2 regions of the Anaerosinus gibii genome follow, and region 1 is predicted to be linked to the other one. Evidence: a T-box and tRNA genes for the amino acid it is inferred to sense, from the RefSeq annotation. Region 1 holds a T-box; the other holds one or more tRNA genes.
What was found. The T-box of region 1 lies ahead of tyrS (tyrosine--tRNA ligase). A T-box ahead of a tRNA ligase gene usually reads a tRNA of that ligase, here a tRNA-Tyr.

Region 1 (3,714 bases):
TTCTTGTCATAAAAAGGTAACCGATCCCAAGCAATAAGAGAAAACAAATGCTTATACCCGCCATCATCATATATTTTTTCTTATTTAAGGTAATATCATCCAACATAAACACCTCATTATAAAGTATATTGCAATAATTATTACCAAAAATATTAATTTTATACAAATCATTGATAAAATAAGACTAGAATTCAAATAGAAACTTAACTCTATCTTCATTCTAGTCCAACTACTTTAGAGACTCAAGCCCTCTTAAGTTCCACTTATAAAAACTGTAGGCTTATTCACATAAAAACAAAGGTTTTGATTGTATGTCAGTTACGTACTTTCGCTAGATGATCTTTTAATTGTTGAATAAAATTAATCCATTAAATCTTCATCAATATCATAATTTGCATAAACCTCTTGTACATCATCATGATCCTCAAGGGCTTCAATTAATTTTAACATTTTAGTCGCATCCGTGCCTTCTAATTTTACTGTGGTATCAGGGACCATGCTAATTTCGGCTACGGAAGATTCAATATTGTTTTCTTCTAGCATTTTTTCAATCTCATCAAATACTTCTGGTTCACTTGTAATTTCAAAGGAATCTTCTTCGACTTGAAAATCATCAGCACCAGCCTCTAAAGCCAGCATCATCAACTCTTCTTCATTTGCAAAGTTTTCTTTCTCGACAACAAATACACTTTTCTTTTTAAACATCCACCCTACGCATCCGGTTTCGCCTAAATTACCGCCATTTTTTGAAAAGATATGACGTACATCAGCCGCTGTACGATTGCGATTATCTGTCATGACTTCGATCATAACCGCGCTACCACCAGGGCCGTACCCTTCATAAAGCATTTCTTCATAGTTGCTGCCTTCTAAAGCTCCTAACCCCTTCTGGATTGCCCTTTGAATGTTTTCTTTTGGGATATTGTTCGCTTTTGCTTTTGTTAAAGCAAGTTTTAATTTCATATTCCCTGTTGGATCGCTGCCTCCCATGCGAACAGCAACAGTGATTTCGCGAGCTATTTTCGTTGTTATTTTCCCACGTACAGCATCCATTTTACCTTTTTTATGTTTAATATTTGCCCATTTAGAATGTCCTGACATAAATAAATACGCACTCCTTTAATAAAATTGCAAGATATATTTTACCATACTATAGAATCAATCGCAAAATTTCTTATTTTTCAACAATAACTAATCTAAAGTAATTTTTCTTTCCTTTTCTAATCAATGCCGTATTATCGGTAAACATATTCTCCGCAATTTCTAATTCAATACTATTTACTCGTTCATTATTTATGGATAGCCCCCCTTGCGTAATCAAGCGACGACCTTCCCCTTTTGATGCAAAAACTGACGCTCTTGTTAAAACATCTAATAATTTTGCACCTATATCTGCTTTAGTGATCTCAATTGTTGGTGCATTCTCTAAATTTCCTTGTCCAGAAAATAAAGCTTTTGCCGCTTCTTCGGCTTTAAGCGCTTCCTCTTCCCCATGAATTAATTTTGTTACCTCAAAAGCTAAAACTTTTTTAGCTTCATTGATTTCTTGATCTTTTAATGCACCCAGTCGTCTAACTTCATCCATTGGTAAAAATGTCAATAAGGATAGACATTTTTCTACATCTGCGTCATTCACATTTCTCCAATATTGGTAAAATTCATATGGAGAAGTTTTTTCCGCATCTAACCATAATGCTCCACTTTCTGTTTTTCCCATTTTTTTACCTTCACTTGTCGTAAGTAAAGTAAATGTTAAACCAAATGCAGGTTTGCTTTCTTTACGTCTAATCAGTTCAACTCCGGCAATGATATTTGACCACTGATCATCTCCACCCATTTCTAATTTACAGTTATAACGATTATTTAATTCCCAAAAATCATAAGCTTGCATAATCATATAATTAAATTCTAAAAATGTTAAACCTTTTTCCATTCTCTGTTTATAACATTCTGCTGCCAACATACGATTGACAGTAAAATGCGTTCCTACACTGCGTAATAATTCAATATAATTCAAATTTCTTAACCAGTCTCCGTTATTTACAATGAATGCTTTATCGTCAGAGAAATCAATAAAACGTTGCATTTGTTTTTTAAAGCAATCACAATTATGTTGAATAACTTCATCCGTTAACATTCTACGCATATCAGACTTTCCTGATGGATCTCCGATAGTCCCTGTCCCTCCACCAACTAAGCAAATAGGTCTATGCCCCGCACGTTGCATATGTGCCATAACCATCATACCAAGAAAATGACCAACATGTAAACTATCCGCTGTTGGATCAAAACCTATATAAAACGTAACTTTTTCCTTATCAAATAGCTCAATGATCTCGTCTTCATGCGTCATTTGTGCAATAAAGCCACGTTCTTTTAATACATTAATTACATTAATTACATTCATCAATAAACCCTCCAAAGTTTTATAAATAAGATTTTATTTAGGAATTAAGATTTTCTTCATTCAACCCCTAGTCCCTTAATAAAATAAAAAACTCGCCCCTAAAAAGGGACGAGATAAATAACACCCGCGGTACCACCCAAATAGTATTTTTACAAATACGACTTTGCAGCCTGTAACGGAGCCAACCGAATCCATCTACTCATTACTCAATAAAAATAACTTTCGATTTCTTGCTCATAAGTGTACTTCAAATAAATCGTTTACTACGTTTCACCTTCCCGTAGCTCTCTGAAAAACAAATTCATTTTACTTCTCTTAATCATTGCATTAAAACTATATTGCTTCATATCATAGCAAAAATTTATAAATAAGTCAAATTAATAAAATAAAAAGCCTAGCAAAAGCTAGGCAAAATTTTGGCTCCTTGAGTAGGACTCGAACCTACGACCGATCGGTTAACAGCCGATTGCTCTACCAACTGAGCTATCAAGGAATATAACTGGCATCTACCTAACCTCCCAGGACGTTTCCATCCAAGTACTTTCGGCGTGTATAGGCTTAACTACTGTGTTCGGTATGGGAACAGGTGGTACCCTATAGCTATCGACACCAGATCCGTCTGTCTATAAACGCACATCTACTTCGTTACTGCTCAATCCGTTCAGTCAACGTAATTCTCATTACGCCTTCCTCTCTTCTTTCCGCTGCGCCTTGTATCTGCACATTTCTAGTCATCCGTGCTTTTTGAAGTGAACTTTCTTTTTAGATATGTTCCTTCAAAACTATACAGAAGAATTGAAATTAATCTTAACTACATTTTATTCTTGCTTTACTCCGCTTCGCTTAGATATGAAACTCACTCGCTCCATTTCTTTACGCTCGGAGTAAAGCGATTCGCTCAATCTACTTCATTCGCTTTCGCTCATGGTATATTGGCTCTCTGCTTTAAGTCAAGCCCTCGACCTATTAGTACCAGTCAGCTAAATACATTACTGTACTTACACATCTGGCCTATCTACCTTGTCTTCTTCAAGGGGTCTTACTAGATTACTCTATGAGAAACCTCATCTTAAGGCTGGTTTCACGCTTAGATGCTTTCAGCGTTTATCCTTTCCGAACGTAGCTACCCAACTGTACGCCTGGCGGCATAATTGGTACACCATTGGTTCGTCCACTCCGGTCCTCTCGTACTAGGAGCAGCTCCCTTCAAGTTTCTTACGCCCGCGATGGATAGGGACCGAACTGTCTCACGACGTTCTGAACCCAGCTCACGTACCACTTTAATGGGCGAACAGCCCAACCCTTGG
Region 2 (3,714 bases), 380 kb from region 1:
GTTGATAAAAAAGGAATTTTACTAGAAACTGGTACAAATGAATTTGAAATTGTAGAGTTTAATATTGGTAAAGTTAGTTATGGAATTAACGTAGCAAAAGTTCGTGAAGTTATCAATCGTGATTCGGTTACCGTTACTAAAATGCCACAGGTTCATCCATTTGTAGATGGTTTATTTACTTTACGTGGCAGAGTAATGCCTTTAGTCAATTTACCGCGTTGTTTAAATGAAGGTGGAGAAATTGAGCCTAAAAATATAATTGTTACGGAAATTAATAATTATAATATGGGATTTTTAGTCGATACTGTATCAAGGATACATCGCATTTCATGGACTGAGATGGAACCTGCTCCTAATGTTGGAGATACATCTATGGTTGTTGGTGTAATTAAGATGAGTGATAAAATTGTTCTTTTGCTTGACTTTGAAAAGATCATTGCTGAAATTAATCCTGAAATTAATGCAAAATTAACTACTTTTGAAGATACTCATGATGATATTAAGGAAAAAAGAACGAAACAGCCGATTGTTGTAGCGGAAGATTCTCCAATGTTACGTGATCTTTTAGTTGGAACATTACATGAGGCTGGATATCGTAATGTACATGAATATAGTAATGGTAAATTGGCATGGGAAGCGTTAAGTAGAATTTCTAGAGAAGATAAACCAGTGTCGGAAAGTGTAAAAATGATTATTTCTGACATTGAGATGCCGCAAATGGACGGACATCATTTATTGACATTGGTTCGTGCAGATCAACGTTTAAAAGAAGTACCTTTGGTATTTTTCTCTTCGTTAATTAATGATGAAATGCGCCGTAAAGGTGAGTCTATTGGTGCAAATGGTCAGATTTCAAAACCAGAAATTGCACAATTGATAGATTTAATTGATACTTTAATTTTTGGTAAGCATGATTGATTCATTTAGAAAAGATGGTTATAATAGGAATGAGGAATAATTTTATCCTTATTCCTATTATTTTTTATATAAGGCTGTGAAGCAGAGTTGTGATAAAGAAGCTTGAAGCAAATGACTTTTTGTTTTTAATTGTTTTTTTTAGTTGGTTGCCATCGGTTGATATGGACCATTTATCAATCTTACAATATGTTGGGTTGGAGGTAGCGATATTATGGAGTGTAGCATTTTTATTAAAATTTTTTGTACGATAAAAAGCAGAGGAAAGATGTAAGAATTTGATTCTTGATCATCTTTCCTCTGCTTTATTATAAGGTCATTATAATAAAAAAACTCGCAATCGCGAGTTTTAATTTCAAATGGTGGCGGCGCAGAGATTCGAACTCCGGACACTGCGGGTATGAACCGCATGCTCTAGCCAACTGAGCTACGCCGCCGTATTTATGGAGCTAATGACCGGGATTGAACGGGTGACCTTATCCTTACCAAGGATAAGCTCTACCGGCTGAGCTACATCAGCGATCACTAACTTTTGTTTTGGTTGCGGGGGCAAGACTCGAACTTGCGACCTTCGGGTTATGAGCCCGACGAGCTACCAACTGCTCCACCCCGCGATATTAAATTAATGGTGGATGGGGTTGGATTCGAACCAACGAAGGCAGAGCCGGCAGATTTACAGTCTGCTCCCTTTAGCCACTCGGGAACCCATCCTTATTTATGGAGCTGGCGAGAGGACTTGAACCCCCAACCTGCTGATTACAAGTCAGCTGCTCTACCAATTGAGCTACACCAGCATGCCTTAACGACAATATACATTCTACTATGACAAAAAAAAAATGTCAATATAAAAAGAAAAAATAATATAATAAATATACAAGATATAAAATATTTTTTATATTGTAGAATATATAGAAGGAGAATTATTGAAAATGACGAAATAATTCACCTAGAGGCTTTATAACAAAAAATAAAAATTAGAGAGTTGATATGGGATTATGGAACAAAAAAACATCTGTGATAAGTTATTTTCGGAAGGAGCAATAGTTCCTGCAGTAAGGACGGTAGATGATTTTAAATTTGCTTTAAATATAAAATCATCTAGCATTATATTACTTTTTGGAGATATTATTATTTTGCCGTCTATCATTCAAGAAGCTAAAAAACATAATAAACGTATTTTGGTTCATTTAGATTTATTGGGTGGAATAGGTAAAGATCGGTCAGGGATTAGGTATCTCGCACGCATAGGTGTTACTGGAGCCATTACAACAAAGCCACAGCTAGTAAAATTTGCTCGCGAGGAAGGGATGATCGTCATTCAAAGATTGTTTGTAATGGATTCTGAGGCTTTAAAGTCAGGCATAAATTTATTAAGAAATTGTCGTCCTGATGCCGTTGAAATTTTACCAGCATCTGTTCCAAAATCAATTATTGAGGAATTGGTCAAAGAAACAAACTTACCTATTTTAGCTGGTGGGCTTATGCATACGATGGAAGATATTGAGCTGGCTATTCAGAATGGAGTTCATGCTGTTAGTACAAGTAAACGTGAGCTTTGGAAGTGATGTAAGAAAAAAATAAAAAAAATTAAAATCATGCAGGATTTTTAAAAAGTTTATCTAATTATACAAATATAAAATTAATTAAAGAAAATAAACAGCGAGATGACAGAGAGTTGTTTGAGTTAATAAAGAAGATGTATCTTAATGTCTTTCACTGTATATTCTTGCTAATTTTAAGGAATGTGAATAGATATTAAGATATTTTTATTTTTAGAGATATTCAAACCTTTCTCTCCTGTAAGTAAAAAATGAAAATATTTTTCAAAAATGTAAGAAAAATATAAAAAGGTTGCAGGAATTTATTAAAAAATAGCTAATATAATAGCTGTAGGAGTTACGGATATGTGAATGGGTGTAGTTGGACTAAAAAGTACGACATCCCATCTTATCATATTAATGCATACTAAAAGGGGTGATTGAAAAAAAGAAAAAAGAACAAGCGATGCTTGTTGGTTAAGAGGATTTATCAGACATTATTTTTTCATCTTAAAAAACAAAGTAATGGAGGGACTTATTCTCATGGAAAATTTATTAGGCGAAATTTTTGGTACCGCAGTACTTACTTGTATGGGGTGCGGCGTAGTTGCAAACGTTATCTTAAAAGGTAACAAAGGTGAAGGCAGCGGATGGATTGTAATCACTGCTGGATGGGGATTTGCGTGTATGTTAGGTGTTTTCACTGCGGTTTCATTAGGAGCTCCACAAGCTGACTTGAACCCAGCTGTTACACTTGCTAAAACTATGAATGGTGTTTATCAACCAGGTCATGCTGTTGTAACTATGGTTGCTGAAACATTTGGTGCTTTCTTAGGTGCTGTTGTTGCTTGGGCTGCTTATCTTCCACACTGGGAAGCTACTGAAGATCAAGCTACAAAATTAGGTGTATTCTCCACTGGCCCTGCTATTCGTAGCTATGGTGCAAACTTCCTTTGCGAAGCAATTGGTACTTTCATGCTTATGTTCTTAATCTGGGTAATCTTCAATGCAAACAATGGTCAATTACCTGCAGGTTTCGGCCCTTATTTAGTTGGTATGTTAATCTGGGCTTTAGGTTTAAGCTTAGGTGGTCCTACTGGATATGCAATCAACCCTGCTCGTGACCTTGGACCTCGTATAGCTCATGCGATTTTACCTATCCCTGGAAAAGGTAGCTCTGACTGGGCTTATTCTTGGGTGCCAATTCTTGGACCTCTAGCTGGTGGTGCTGTTGCATACTTCGTTGCGAAAGCTATCAACT

Region 2: it encodes a tRNA-Tyr, which carries the amino acid that the T-box ahead of tyrS (tyrosine--tRNA ligase) is inferred to sense. The anticodon was not compared.

The regions. Positions count from the first base shown of each region.
Region 1 covers NZ_CP120678.1:1,171,148-1,174,861, reverse strand. The annotation lists gene P3F81_RS05585 (BofC C-terminal domain-containing protein) at 1-106, opposite strand, end outside; gene P3F81_RS05580 (YebC/PmpR family DNA-binding transcriptional regulator) at 361-1,101, opposite strand; gene tyrS (tyrosine--tRNA ligase) at 1,175-2,407, opposite strand; T-box leader at 2,509-2,739, opposite strand; tRNA gene P3F81_RS05570 (tRNA-Asn) at 2,825-2,900, opposite strand; rRNA gene rrf (5S ribosomal RNA) at 2,905-3,021, opposite strand; rRNA gene P3F81_RS05560 (23S ribosomal RNA) at 3,354-3,714, opposite strand, start outside.
Region 2 covers NZ_CP120678.1:791,656-795,369, forward strand. The annotation lists gene P3F81_RS03680 (chemotaxis protein) at 1-918, shown strand, start outside; tRNA gene P3F81_RS03685 (tRNA-Met) at 1,276-1,352, opposite strand; tRNA gene P3F81_RS03690 (tRNA-Thr) at 1,360-1,435, opposite strand; tRNA gene P3F81_RS03695 (tRNA-Met) at 1,454-1,529, opposite strand; tRNA gene P3F81_RS03700 (tRNA-Tyr) at 1,542-1,626, opposite strand; tRNA gene P3F81_RS03705 (tRNA-Thr) at 1,634-1,709, opposite strand; gene P3F81_RS03710 (glycerol-3-phosphate responsive antiterminator) at 1,911-2,480, shown strand; gene P3F81_RS03715 (MIP/aquaporin family protein) at 2,979-3,714, shown strand, end outside.